4 regions of the Methylobacterium sp. GC_Met_2 genome follow, and region 2 is predicted to be linked to each of the others. Evidence: predicted binding sites of a transcription regulator. Region 2 holds the regulator's gene; each other region holds the start of a gene.

Region 1 (3,440 bases), on a different contig from region 2:
TTCGTCATCGGTCGCCCCTGGGCATCCTTGACGATGCCCTTGGTCAGCATGCGGGCGAGGTTGTTGTCGGCCGCCGAATTCCAGAAGTTCGCCGCCGCGTCGGCGGTGCCTTGGGTCAGCGCCAGCACGGCGTTCTCGTGGCTGCCGGCAAAGAAGACCTTGCCGAAGAACTTGTCCACATCGTAGCCGGCCCGCCGCAGGAAGAAGCGCGGCGCCTGGTTGCCCGAGGTGGAGTTCGGATCGACCAGGGCGAGGTTCTTGTCCTTGAGATCGGCGACCGTCCGGTACGGGCTGGAGGCCAGCACGTAGACCACGGAATAGTAGCCCGAGATGCCGGTCTCGTGCTTCGGGCTCGCGACCGGCTCGATCTTCACGCCGGTCATGACGGCGCGGGAGAGCGAGGCGGCGCCGTAATACCCGATCTGGATGTTGCCGGCCCGCTGGCCCTCGATCACCGCGGCGTAGTCGCTCGCCACCCGCAGCTTCACCGGCACGCCGAGCGCCTTGCCCAGATAACCCGCCAGCGGCGTGTAGCGCTCGACGGTGCCGCTGGCGTTCTCCGCCGGGATGACCGCCAGCGTCAGCTCGGGATACTTGGCCTTCCAATCCTGGGCGGCGGCCGGCAGGCCGAGCAGGGCGAGGGCCGCGGCGGCGGCGGCGAGGGTGCGTCGAGTGATCATCGTGCGGTCCTTCGGCGTTGGTGCGGGCTTCGGCCGCCCTCTGGGTCGGCCGGGCGTTTCCCGATCTGTCGTTTGTTTTGGGGCCGGGGCCCGATTCATGCGCCGAGGGCGGCCTCGCGGATTGGCCGGGCCGGAACGCGGCCCGGCAGCGCCGCCCGCTGCTCCGCCTCCCGCTGGGCCGAATCGTCCAAGACCTCGCCGGCCTCCAGCCCGTAGAGCCGGCGCGCCACATCCTCGGTCAGGTCGAACGGCCCGCCCTCGAACACCACGCGGCCGGCCGCGAGTCCGACGAGGCGGTCGCAATAGGCGCGCGCGAGGTCGAGCGAGTGCAGATTGCACAGCACGGTTATGCCGTAGCGCCGGTTCACCTCGGCGAGCGCGTCCATCACGAGGCGCGTGTTGCGCGGATCGAGGGAGGCCACCGGCTCGTCTGCCAGCAGGATCTGCGGCTCCTGCACGAGGGCGCGGGCGATCGCCACGCGCTGCTGCTGGCCGCCCGACAAGCCGTCGGCCCGCTGGCCGGCGAACTCGCCCATGTCGAAGCTGTCCAGCGCCGCGAGCGCCATTGCCCGGTCCTCGTCGGACCACAGGCGCAGCAGGGCCCGATGGCTCGGCACGTGGCTGAGCCGCCCCATCAGCACGTTGGTCATCACATCGAGGCGTCCGACGAGATTGAACTGCTGGAAGATCATGGCGCAGCGCGTGCGCCACTCTCGCAGATGCCGCCCCTTCAGGGCCGTGACGTCGCGCCCGTCGTGGAGGATACGGCCCGAACCCGGGTCCGCCAGCCGGTTGATCAGGCGCAGCAACGTCGATTTGCCGGCGCCGGACCGGCCGATCACCCCGACAAAGCTGCCCGGCTCGATTCGCAACGTGACGCCGTCCACGGCACGCCGGTCACCGTACTGGCGCGTAAGATCCTCGATGACGAGCATGCATCCATCCGCTGCGGAATGGCCGCAGCTAAACGCTGCTTACGCGACGATTGGATGACAAATACATGTCGATGTTGTTTGCCGGCGCAGGATATCTACCCGATAGCGGCCTCACGTGTCGTATCGATCGAGGAATGCTTCGATCGACAGGGCGCGGAAATCCGGAAGCGCACGGCGCAGGCGTTCGTGGTCCCAGTCCCACCACGCGAGGCGCTCCAGCCGCGCGGCGATATCCTCGGGGAACCGGCGCCGGACCGGCCGGGCCGGGTTGCCGACCACGATCGCGTAGGGGGCGACGTCGCGCGTGACGATTGCGCCCGCCCCCACCACCGCACCGGTGCCGATGGTTCGGCCGGGCAGGACCACCACGCCGTGGCCGATCCAGACATCGTGGCCGATCGTAACGGGGCTCGCCCGGCGCCGGTCGAAGAAGGCCGGCTCGTCCGCTTCCTCGGGCCAGTAGGCACGCGCCCGATAGGTGAAGTGGGCCTGCGAGGCGCGCTCCATCGGGTGGTTGCCCGGGTTGATCCGCACGCTGGCGGCGATCGAGCAGAACTTGCCGATCGCCGTGTAGATCACCTCGCCATCCTGGCCGATATAGGAATAATCGCCGAGGCTCGTCTTGGTCAGGCGGGTGCGGGCGCCGATCTCGGTGTATCGGCCGAGTCGGCAGGATCCGACCCGGGCGCTGGGGTCGATGGCGGGTGCGAGGCCGAGGGGCGGAGAGACCTTGGGAACCTCAGCCATGGGACGCACCGAAGGGCAGGCGCGCCAGGAGCCGGAACGGCCCGCCCGCATCCTGGGTCAGGAGGCAGATCGCGTCGATCGTCACCGGCTCCCGGCCCGAGGCGGCGTAGGCCTCGGCGAGGCGGCGGTGCCAGCCGTCGCGATCGGGCTCCGGCAGGGCATCGGTCAGGGTCATGTGGAAGCGGAAGGCCTCGAACACGTGCGGATAGCCCCAGCGGTCGAGCAGGGCGCGGCCGCGCGGATCCAGGCGCTCCGGCCGGCGCTTGGCGCGTTCGGACTCGGTGAGCGGCGCCCGTAGGGGCTCCAGGGCCGCCACGCATTCGGCCGCGAGCAAGCCGAGTTCCGGGGGCGGCGCCTCCGGCACCAGGGCGAGGAACCGCCCGAGGGCCGCAACCCGCAGCGGCCCGAGCGCCACCGGCGGGTGGGCGGTCGCGAGGCCGCGGGCGGCGACGACGAGATCGGCCTCCGTTACCCCCGGCGCAAGGCGCATCGGCGCCTTGAGCGTCGCGTGGAAGCCGTAGACCCGGGCCCCCGCGTTGACGGCAGCAAGCTCGCCCAGTCCCGCCGGGTGTGCGACCGCCTCCCCGGAGGCGGTGTCGTACCCGAGCACGCTCCGGCCGAAGGCCTCCAGGGGGCAGCCCGGGGTGGGCAGCCAATACAGGGCATAGCGGCGCGTCACGTCTTCACCTCCGGGGCGCGGGGCGACCGCGATCAGGCCGTTGGCGCATAGGGCCGAGCCTCGGCGGCCCGGCGCGGGCGGACATCCATGGCGTTGCCGCGCCACACGATCGCGCTCTGCACCCAGGCGCCCAACCAGATCGCCGGGATCAGGGCATCGCGCACCAGGAAGGCCGCCAGCATGCGGGGCGCGCGCCGCCAGCCGGCGCAGATCGCGAGCCCGACCTCGGCGGCATAGCACAGCGCCGCGAGGCATGCAGCGCCGACGAGCCCGGCGAGGCTGCCGGCCCAGAGCGCCAGCAGCAGCGCCGGCAGCAGGACGCCGCTGCCGATCTCGGGGGCGAAGAACAGCGGGAAGGTCACCCGGCGCAGCCGAGCCCAGCGCAGCTGCCGCGCCCAG
Region 2 (3,440 bases):
TGCAGCCCTCCGCCAAGGCCGGCGCCGACACCAAGGCGCCCGTCCGGATCGCCGTGAAGGGGCTGAACTTCTACTATGGCCAGTTCCACGGCCTGAAGGACATCAACCTCAACTTCCATGATCGGCAGGTGACCGCGCTGATCGGCCCGTCGGGCTGCGGGAAGTCGACGCTGCTGCGCACCTTCAACCGGATCTACAGCCTCTATCCGGAGCAGCGCGCCGAGGGCGAGATCCTGCTGGACGGCGTCAACATCCTGGATTCGAAGGTCGATCTCAACGATCTGCGCGCCCGGGTCGGCATGGTGTTCCAGAAGCCGACGCCCTTCCCGATGTCGATCTACGACAACGTCGCCTTCGGCATCCGCCTCTACGAGAAGCTGCCGAAATCGGAGCTTGACGACCGGGTCGAGGCGTCGCTGCGCAAGGCGGCGCTCTGGGACGAGGTCAAGGACAAGCTGAAGCAGTCCGGCATGGGCCTGTCGGGCGGGCAGCAGCAGCGTCTGTGCATCGCTCGCACAGTGGCCCAGCGCCCGGAGGTGATCCTGTTCGACGAGCCGACCTCGGCGCTGGACCCGATCTCGACGGGCCGGATCGAGGAGCTGATCGAGCAGCTGCGCGACGAGTTCACCATCGCGATCGTCACGCACAACATGCAGCAGGCGGCGCGCATCTCGCAGTTCACCGCCTTCATGTATCTCGGCGAGCTGATTGAATTCTCACAAACCGAAAAAATGTTCATGAACCCGACCGAGCGGCGGACGCAGGACTATATCACCGGCCGCTTCGGCTAAGCTGTTTCGAAGACCGGTTTCCGCGCCATCGCGACCCGGGCGCCGCGGCGGCCGGGCGGGATCGCGGCAACCGGGTGGGATCGCACGTCCTGGCCCCCATCGAAGGATCCATCCATGCCCGGCCATATCGTTACCTCCTACGACACCGATCTCGAAAACCTCCGTCGCTCGATCTCGGAGATGGGCGGCGTGGCGGAGAAGATGACCACCGAGGCGACCGACGCCCTGGTGCGCCGCGACGACGGGCTCGCCCAGGCGGTGATCCTCGCCGACAAGCGCCTGGACGCCCTCCAGAGGGATATCGAGGAGCGCTCCGTCCTGCTGATCGCCCGGCGGCAGCCCCTGGCGATCGACCTGCGCGAGACCATCTCGGCGATCCGCGTCTCCGGGGACCTGGAGCGGATCGGCGACCTCGCCAAGAACGTGGCCAAGCGCGTCGTGGCGATCTCCGATCAGGCGCCGGCGCAGAAGATCGTGCTCGGCGTGCGCCACATGAGCGACCTCGCGGAGGGCCAGCTGAAGGACGTGCTGGACGCCTATGCGAGCCGCGATATCGAGGCGGCCCACGACGTGTGGGAGCGCGACGGCGAGATCGACGCGCTGTACAATTCCCTGTTCCGCGAGCTTCTGACCTACATGATGGAGGATCCGCGCAACATCTCGTTCTGCACGCACCTGCTGTTCTGCGCCAAGAATGTCGAACGCATCGGCGATCACACGACCAACATCGCCGAGACGATCCACTACCTCGCCACGGGCGAGACGCTCGCCGGAGAACGGCCGAAGAACGATGCGTCGAATTACGTGACGGTGGATGGGGGTCTGGCGCCGTGAAGCGCTTCCCGGGGCGCAGGATCCTGGGGGCGTCGCCGCCGTGACGGTCGGTTTCGGTTGAGGCTGGGCGGAGCCTCCGGCACCATTGCCGCGTCCGCCGCGAGAACGGGTCATCGAAGGTGAGTATGCAAGTCCTGATCGTCGAGGACGAGGAGGCATTGACCACGCTGCTGCGCTACAACTTGGAAGCCGAGGGCTTCCTGGTGGATACGGCGGCCCGGGGCGACGATGCGGAACTGCTTCTGGCCGAGCGCATGCCCGATCTGGTCCTGCTCGACTGGATGCTGCCCGGCCTGTCCGGGATCGAGCTTTGCCGCCGCATCCGGGCCCGGCGGGAGACCGAGCGGCTGCCGGTGATCATGCTGACCGCCCGGGGCGAAGAAGGCGACCGGATCCGGGGCCTCGGGACGGGCGCCGACGATTACATCGTCAAGCCGTTCTCGGTGCCGGAACTGCTCGCCCGCATCCGCGCGCTCCTGCGCCGGGCCAAGCCGGCTCATGTCTCGGATCGTCTGGCCGCCGGCGACCTCGAACTGGACCGCACCGGTCATCGGGTGCGCCGGGCCGGCGAGGAGCTGCATCTCGGCCCCACGGAGTTCCGGCTGCTGGAATTCCTGATGCTGGCCCCGGGCCGGGTCTTCTCCCGCGAGCAGCTTCTCGACGGGGTCTGGGGTCACGACGTCTACATCGACGAGCGCACCGTCGACGTCCATGTCGGCCGCCTGCGCAAGGCGCTGAACGGCCCACGCCAAGCCGATCCGATCCGCACCGTCCGCGGCTCCGGCTACGCCTTCGACGAAACCTTCTCCCTCGAAGCCTGAATCGCCAAGTCCCGATTTCGAAAGGTCAAGACCTTTTGCGGGTGCAGGGCGGAGCCTTGCTATGGGGCGAAGCCCGAGCGTCTGGACTCCGCCCCGACACCCCGCCAAAGGGCTTCCGCCCTTCGGGAACCCCCGATCAGCGGGTGAGCGCGGCACTCCTGTCGGCGGCCGGCACGGAGGCCAGGGCCTGGAGCACCGTGCCCTCGGTGAGGATCTGGGGCAGCACCTGGGGCTCGCCGCCGTCGGTGTAGAGCAGGTAGAGCGGCACGCCGCTCCGGCCGTGCTTCTCCAGCAGGCGCGTGATCTCGGGGTTCTGGTTGGTCCAGTCGCCCTTCAGATAGGTGATGCCCCGCTCGGCCATCGCGGCCCGCACGGCCTTCGTGGAGAGGGAGGTCGTCTCGTTGACCGCGCAGGTGATGCACCACGCCGCGGTCATGTTGACGAAGGCCGGCTTGTGCGCGCTCGTCAGCGCATCGAGACGGGCCTGCGTGAACGGCTCGATACCACCGGCGGCGGCCTGCGCGGTCGGCGCGGCACGGTCCTGCGGGAGGGTGGACACCAGGGCCACCACGGCGATCAGGGCGAGCGCCGCACAGACCTGCGCGATCCGGCGTGCCCCGGGCGCGGCGGCGCGTCCGCGCTCCCAGGCCCAGGCGGAGAAACCCACCAGCACGAGGCCGATCAGCGCCGCCAGAAGGCCCCGCGGATCGACCTGCTGCGCCAGGACCCAGACCAGCCAAGCCACGGTGGCGTAGACCGGGAAGGCGAGCACCTGCTTGAGCGTCTCCATCCAGGCGCCCGGCCGCGGCAGCGCCCGAAGGGCCGGGGGCCAGAGAGTGAGAGCCAAGAACGGCAGGGCGAGGCCGAGCCCGAGGCTCGCGAACACGGCAAGCGCCACACCTGCGCTCTGGGTCAGCGCGAAGCCGATTGCCGAGCCCATGAACGGCGCCGTGCAGGGCGTCGCCACCAGCGTGGCCAGCACGCCCGTGAAGAA
Region 3 (3,440 bases), on a different contig from region 2:
CTTCGGCTCCTTGGCGCAGGGCTTGAGGCCCCAGGCCGCAACCGCCTGGCGGGTCGCCTCGGCGAGCACGTGGTGGCGGTGGTAGACGTTCTCCAGCCCCTCCTCCTTCACGACCTGCAGAGCCTCGCGCAGGCCGTAGAGCAGCGGCAGGACGGGGGTGTAGGGGAAGTAGCCGGTCGCGTTGGCGGCGAGCTGGTCCTTCCAGGCGAAGTAGGCGTGGCCGAGCCGGTCGTTGCGGCCGGTGCCGCCCTCGGCGATCTTGAGCGCCTTCGGGCTGATGCAGATCAGGCCGAGGCCGGCCGGCAGCATGAAGCCCTTCTGCGAGCCCGCGATGGCGCAGTCGACCTTCCAGTCGTCCATGTAGAACGGCAGCGAGCCGATCGACGAGATGCCGTCCACGAACAGCAGCGTCGGGTGGCCGGCGGCGTCGATCGCCTTGCGGACCGCACCGATATCGCTGGTGACGCCCGTGGCGGTCTCGTTGTGGACGACCATGACGGCCTTGATCTTATGGTCCTTGTCGGCGCGCAGGGCCTCCTCGATCTTCTGCGGATCGGCGCCGGTGCCCCACTCCTCCTCCTGGACGACCACGTCGAGGCCGAGGCGCTGAGCCATGTCGACCCAGAGGTGGCTGAACTGGCCGTAGCGCGAGGTCAGCACCGTGTCGCCGCGGCAGAGCGTGTTGGACAGGGCCGATTCCCAGATGCCGGTGCCCGAGGACGGGAACAGGATCACCGTTCCGGCGGTCGAGCCGAACACCATCTTGGAGTCCTGCAGGAGCGGCTTCACCAGCTCGGGAAAGCTCGGCGAGCGGTGATCCTCGGACGGCACGTGCATGGCGCGCAGCACCCGGTCCGGGATGTTGGTCGGGCCGGGGATGAAGAGATGGTTGCGACCGGGGCGCCGGGTTGCGGCCATGATGTTTCCTCCGAATAGTCGATTGCGCGCAGGCCGAGCCTGCGACGGGTTGTCCAAACGTCCTCGGGAGTCGGTCCGGCGCCGGCGGGCGCGGCTCGCGCCACGCCGCCTCGAACGCCATCCTCTGCCGTGGGTGGGGGGCGCAGCGGAGCGGCAGGCGGCCTCGTGCCGCTCGCGTCGCGGCGCGCCCCCGCGCGCCGGTCGCCTCCGAAATGCCGTCCCGCCCGACGGCCCCAGGGCCGTCCTCGCCGCCTTCCTGTCATGCCCGGCCGCGCTCGTACCGAGCCGCCGGTTATCTGGCATTATGAGGCGGTGTAGCGTGAAAGGAAAACCGGAAAAACTTCCGGAACTTGCCAAAAAAATTTTTTGTGCGCCGCAGCGATACTAATCTCCGATTGAGAAGCTACGCCGCAACGCACCCAGGCTCGCAGGATACCGCCCTCGGCGCGTCATCAAACTGAGATGGGATCGCGCTCTGGATCCCGGCCGTATTCAGCCGCCGGGAGACGAAGCCGTGGCCGAGGGTGAGGAGATGCCGGTCCGGGTCCGGACGCTGTTCCTGTCCGATCTGCATCTCGGGACGCGCGGCTGCCAAGCTGGTCTGCTGCTGTCATTCCTGCGGGATTACGACGCCGACACGATCTACCTCGTCGGGGATATCGTGGACGGCTGGCAGCTGCGCTCCGGCTGGTACTGGCCGCAGGAGCACAACGACGTCGTCCAGAAGCTGCTGCGCAAGGTCCGCAAGGGCGCCAAGGTCGTCTACCTGCCGGGCAACCACGACGAATTCCTGCGCGACTACGTCGGCATGAATTTCGGCGGCATCGAAGTCTCCGAGACCGCGATTCACGAGGCCGCCGACGGGAAGCGCTACCTCGTGATCCACGGCGACCAGTTCGACATGGTGGTGCGCCACTCGCCCTGGCTCGCCCATCTCGGCGACGGGGCCTACACGCTGGCGCTGTCCCTCAACACGCTGCTCAACAAGATGCGCCGCCGGGTCGGACTGTCCTACTGGTCGCTCTCGGCCTGGGCGAAGCTGCGGGTGAAGAACGCCGTGAGCTTCATCGGCCGGTTCGAGACGATCCTGGCCGAGGAGGCGCGCCGACAGGGCGCCGACGGGGTGATCTGCGGCCACATCCACCACGCGGCCGATCGGCCGATCGGCGAGTTGCGCTACCTCAACACCGGCGATTGGGTCGAATCCTGCACCGGGCTGGTGGAGCATTACGACGGCCGCATGGAGGTGCTGCACTATCCGAGCCTGCTGCGTGCCCGCGCGGCCGAGACCGTGCCGCAGGCGGTCCCGGGCCGGCGCGCGGTGGCGTGAGGGCTCGACCGTGAAGCTCCTGATCGCCAGCGATGCGTGGCATCCGCAGGTCAACGGCGTGGTGCGCTCCCTGGAGCAGATGGTCCGCCGGGCCCCAGAGCACGGCTTCGCGACCACGATGCTGACGGCGGCGGATTTCCCCTCGCTGCCGATGCCGGGCTACCCGGAGATCCGCCTCGCCTATGCGGGACGGGAGCGGGTGGCGGCGCGCTGGCGGGCGGAGCGGCCGACCCATGTCCACATCGCGACCGAGGGTCCGGTGGGATACGCGGCGCGGCGGCACTGCCTGTCGCACGGCCTGCCGTTCACCACGAGCTATCACACGCGCTTCCCGGAATACCTCGCCGCCCGCCTGCCCGTGCCGGAGGCGTGGTCCTACGCTTATCTGCGCCGCTTCCACGGGGCCGCCCGCGGCACGATGGTCAGCACGGCCTCGCTCCAGAGCGAGTTGGAGGCCCGGGGCTTCACCCACATGATGCGCTGGACGCGCGGGGTCGACACCGAGCGGTTCCGCCCCGCCAAGCCCGGCGCACCGCCGCCCGAGGAACTCGCCGATCTGCCGCGACCGCTGTTCCTCTATGTCGGCCGGCTGGCGGTGGAGAAGAACATCGCGGCCTTCCTGAATCTCGATCTGCCGGGCACCAAGATCGTGGTCGGTGACGGGCCGGACCGGGGGCGACTCCAGAGCCTGGCGCCGGCGGCCCGGTTCCTCGGGACCCGGACGGGGTCGGCGCTCTCGGCGATCTACGCGGCCTGCGACGTGTTCGTGTTCCCGAGCCTGACCGACACGTTCGGGATCGTGCTGCTGGAGGCGCTGGCCTGCGGCCTGCCGGTGGCGGCCTTCCCGGTGCCGGGCCCGAACGACGTGATCGGGGGCACGCGGGTGGGCATTCTCGATCAGGACCTGCGGGTCGCCGCCCTCGCCGCCCTCGACCTGTCCCGGGCCGAGTGCAGGGCCGAGGCCCTGCGCCGGGGTTGGGAGGTGAGCGCGCGCCAGTTCTTCGGCAACATCATCGAAGCCCATGGCGGCGAGCGCCTTGCCCGGGACGCCGCCTGAACGGGTTTTCAAGGGGCTTGCCCTTTGGTGGCTCGGCAGGGCAAAGCCCGGTGGCAGGAGGCTGCCCTGCACCTGCAAAAGGTCGGAAACCTTTTGAAACCGTGACGTTCGCGATCCCACGGAAGAGGGCGATGG
Region 4 (3,440 bases), on a different contig from region 2:
ACCGCGACGCCATATTCCGGCCCCTTCGATAGGGAGTCTTAAGCCACAACCCAACACCGTGACGGCCGAGACCATCTTCTCCCGCCACGATCCGAACGAACTCCGGACCAGAGCCAGCGACCGATGCGCAAGACGGCACACAACCGGTTCACGACATTCCTGAGCGTGGCCGCCCTCGGCGCCCTGGGAATCGGCACCGCCCAAGCCCGCGACCAGGGCAACTACGCCCAGGCCGAATGGGCGCAGGACTATGCCTCCCCCGCCGGCATGCAGGTGCAGCGCGAGACCGTGCCGATTCTGTCGCCCCAGACGGTGGCGGCGACCGAGCAGATGGTCGAGCGCTACAAGGACATCGTCACCCGCGGCGGCTGGCGGCCGGTCTCCGGTGCCGAGCACCTGCGGGTCGGCTCCCGCGGCCCGGCCGTGGCCGCCGTGCGCCAGCGCCTGATCGTCACCGGCGATCTCGATTCGGCGGCCGGTGGTTCGGGCGTATACGATTCCTACGTCGCCGCCGGCGTGAAGCGCTTCCAGGCCCGCCACGGCCTCAGCCAGACCGGCACGATGAGCCTCGCTACCCAGCAGGCGATGAACGTGCCCGCCGACGTGCGCCTGCGCCAGCTCGAGACCAATGTGGTCCGCCTGCGCTCCTATTCAGGCGATCTCGGCCGCCGCTTCGTGATCACCAACATCCCGGCCGCGCTCGTCGAGACGGTCGAGAACGGTCAGGTCGTCACGCTCCACGCCGCGGGCGTCGGCAAAATCGACCGCCAGTCGCCGATCATGAACACCAAGGCGACGCAGATCAATTTCAACCCGACCTGGACGGTCCCGGCTTCCATCGTGAAGAAGGACCTGATCCCGAAGATGCAGAAGGATCCGAACTACCTGACGGACAACAAGATCCGCATCCTGGCCAACGGTCAGGAGGTCTCGCCGAAATCCGTGAACTGGTTCTCCGACGAGGGCACCCGCTTCACCTATCGGCAGGATTCGGGCGCCGACTTCAACTCGATGGGCATCGTGCGCATCAACATCCCGAACCCCTACGGCGTGTTCATGCACGACACGAACACCAAGGGCGTGTTCGGCGACGATTTCCGCTTCATCTCCTCGGGCTGCGTGCGCGTGCAGAACGTGCGCGAGTACATCACGTGGCTGTTGAAGGACACGCCCGGCTGGGATCGCCAGAAGGTCGAAGAGGCGATCGAGAGCGGCAAGCGCGTCGACGCCAACATCGCCCAGCCGGTGCCGGTCTACTGGACCTACATCACGGCGTGGTCGACCCCGGACGGGATCGTCCAGTTCCGCGACGACATCTACAAGCGCGATGGCGTCAACGTGCCCTCGACCATCGGCGCGCCGACCCCGGTCGCCAGCGCCGAGCCGATGCCGCAGAGCTTCGAGCCCGGCGACGAGGAGTAAGCGACCGGCCGATACGCTCGGTTCGGACTTTTCGAGGCCCGCATCTCCGCCGAGATGCGGGCCTCGCGCGTTTCCGAGGGTGTTTGTCATCCCCCGGTCAACTGCGTCTGCTTGGCCGCTTGAAACCACGTCTCGGTCGCGGCTTTGCCGGGCGGCGAAGCACGATTCTCTTCAGGAGTCCCGATGTCGCGCGAACCCATTCCCGGAGACGGACGCCTGACCCGCCGCGAGACCGTGGTCGGTCTCGCAGGTCTGGGCCTCGTGGCCGGACGTGCCGACGCGCAGGGCGCCGCGGAGGCGACCGGGATCGTCGACGCTGTGGATGGGGCTGGCGGGGACCGGGCACCGCTGCCGGGGGTCCTCGTCTCCAACGGCCGCGAGATCGCGCGCACCGACGACCAGGGCCGCTACCGGCTGCCGATGCCCGGCGACGGCGCGGTCTTCGTGATCAAGCCCCCGGGCTATGCCCTGCCGCGGGACGCCGACAACGTGCCGCGCCATTCCTACATCCACCAGCCGGACGGCACCCCCGCAAGCGTGGGCCTGCGCTACCGGGGCGTAGCGCCGACCGGCCCCCTGCCGGCCTCGATCGACTTTACGCTGACCCGCGTCGACGAGCCCGCGGATTTCGACGTCGTCCTGTTCACCGATCCGCAGCCCGAGAGCCGGTTCGAACTCGACCACGTGCGCGACACCGCAATCGCCCGCGCCATGGCGATCCCCGCCGCCTTCGGCATGACCATGGGCGACGTGCTGTTCGACGATCTGTCACTCTACGGCCGCTCGAACCGCATCGTCGGCCGGATCGGCCTGCCCTGGTACAGCCTGCCGGGCAACCACGACCTCAACATGCAGTCGCCCGATGCCCGCTACAGCCGCGAAACCTGGAAGCGGGTGTTCGGCGCGCCGACCTACGCGTTCCGCCACGGGCGGGCGTGGTTCGTGATGCTCGACAATGTCGAGTGGCTGGGGCCGCCGGTGCCGGTGGGAGCCAACACCTACCGGGGCCGGATCGGCGAGCGCAGCCTGACCTTCCTGCGCAACCTGCTGGCCGAAATTCCGCGGGACGACCTGATCGTGCTCGCCATGCACATCCCGCTCGTCACCGACACGACGCCCGACGATCCCCACGGCATCACCACCGACCGCGCGGAACTCCTCGACCTGCTGGCGGGGCGCAAGGTGCTGAGTCTGGCCGGTCACACCCACACCACCGAGCACCACTACCCGGCCCAGGGGCACCATCATCACGTGCTGACCGCCGTGTCGGGCTCGTGGTGGAGCGGGCCCGATACGCGCACCGGCATCCCCTCGGCCGACAGCCGCGACGGCACGCCGAACGGCTTCCACCTCCTGTCGGTGCGCGGGACCGACTACACGACCCGCTACCTGCCGGCGCAGGGTCAGCCGGACGAGACGATGCGGATCCTGTTCGAGAGCGAGGCGCGGGCCGGCGCCGTGGAGGTGATCCGCCTGACCCGGCCGGTACAGGGACTCCGGTCGCCGGTCCCGCAGGATGCGCTCGCCGACACGAATCTGGTGGTGAACGTGTTCGATGGCGGCCCGCGCACGAACCTGGCGTTCCGGATCGGCGACCGGCCGGCTCAGGCGATGACCCGGACCCGGCGAACCGATCCGTTCGTCGCGGAACTCTTCGCCCGCTATCTCGAGACCAAGAAGAGCTGGGTGCAGGCCATACCCTCCACCCACATCTGGACGGCGCGGCTGCCCGACGACCTCGCGCCGGGCGCCCATCGCGTCACCGTGGAGGGGTCCGACGAGTACGGGCGCCCGATCCGCAGCGTCGCCGTACTGGAGGTTTTGGGCGAGCGCGCGGGCGGTTAGAGCGCACTCCGCCGAAGTGGACACCGGTTCGGCGCAACAGAGCGCGTCACGACAAGAGCTGAGAGCCGTGCCCGATTGCAACGCGCACGGTACACGACAGGGATGCCGCCTTCGCCGATTGATGCGCGGGTCCCCTCTCCCGTGCGGGCTTGCGGATTCACACATCTCTGCCG

Evidence for each region. Region 2 encodes PhoB, which activates phosphate uptake and scavenging genes when phosphate is short. Its sites were predicted from a motif close to TGTCATNNANCTGTCAT; they were not measured.
Region 1: phnC (phosphonate ABC transporter ATP-binding protein) is a predicted target of PhoB. The motif match lies at 1,659-1,675, and genes of this name have one in related genera.
Region 3: OXS49_RS26280 (UDP-2,3-diacylglucosamine diphosphatase) is a predicted target of PhoB. The motif match lies at 1,366-1,382, and genes of this name have one in related genera.
Region 4: OXS49_RS11620 (calcineurin-like phosphoesterase family protein) is a predicted target of PhoB. The motif match lies at 1,507-1,523, and genes of this name have one in related genera.

Annotation. Positions count from the first base shown of each region.
Region 1 is NZ_JALNUM010000133.1:11,349-14,788, forward strand. Features, by position in the region: gene phnD (phosphonate ABC transporter substrate-binding protein) at 1-680, opposite strand, end outside; gene phnC (phosphonate ABC transporter ATP-binding protein) at 776-1,615, opposite strand; gene OXS49_RS28800 (chloramphenicol acetyltransferase) at 1,727-2,362, opposite strand; gene OXS49_RS28805 (DUF1045 domain-containing protein) at 2,355-3,041, opposite strand; gene OXS49_RS28810 (ceramide glucosyltransferase) at 3,074-3,440, opposite strand, start outside.
Region 2 is NZ_JALNUM010000092.1:13,519-16,958, reverse strand. Features, by position in the region: gene pstB (phosphate ABC transporter ATP-binding protein PstB) at 1-791, shown strand, start outside; gene phoU (phosphate signaling complex protein PhoU) at 906-1,625, shown strand; gene phoB (phosphate regulon transcriptional regulator PhoB) at 1,751-2,446, shown strand; gene OXS49_RS24540 (protein-disulfide reductase DsbD domain-containing protein) at 2,583-3,440, opposite strand, start outside.
Region 3 is NZ_JALNUM010000107.1:15,683-19,122, reverse strand. Features, by position in the region: gene OXS49_RS26285 (aminotransferase class V-fold PLP-dependent enzyme) at 1-918, opposite strand, end outside; gene OXS49_RS26280 (UDP-2,3-diacylglucosamine diphosphatase) at 1,433-2,248, shown strand; gene OXS49_RS26275 (glycosyltransferase family 1 protein) at 2,259-3,305, shown strand; gene OXS49_RS26270 (ribonuclease HII) at 3,437-3,440, shown strand, end outside.
Region 4 is NZ_JALNUM010000026.1:1,822-5,261, forward strand. Features, by position in the region: gene OXS49_RS11615 (L,D-transpeptidase family protein) at 124-1,422, shown strand; gene OXS49_RS11620 (calcineurin-like phosphoesterase family protein) at 1,606-3,267, shown strand.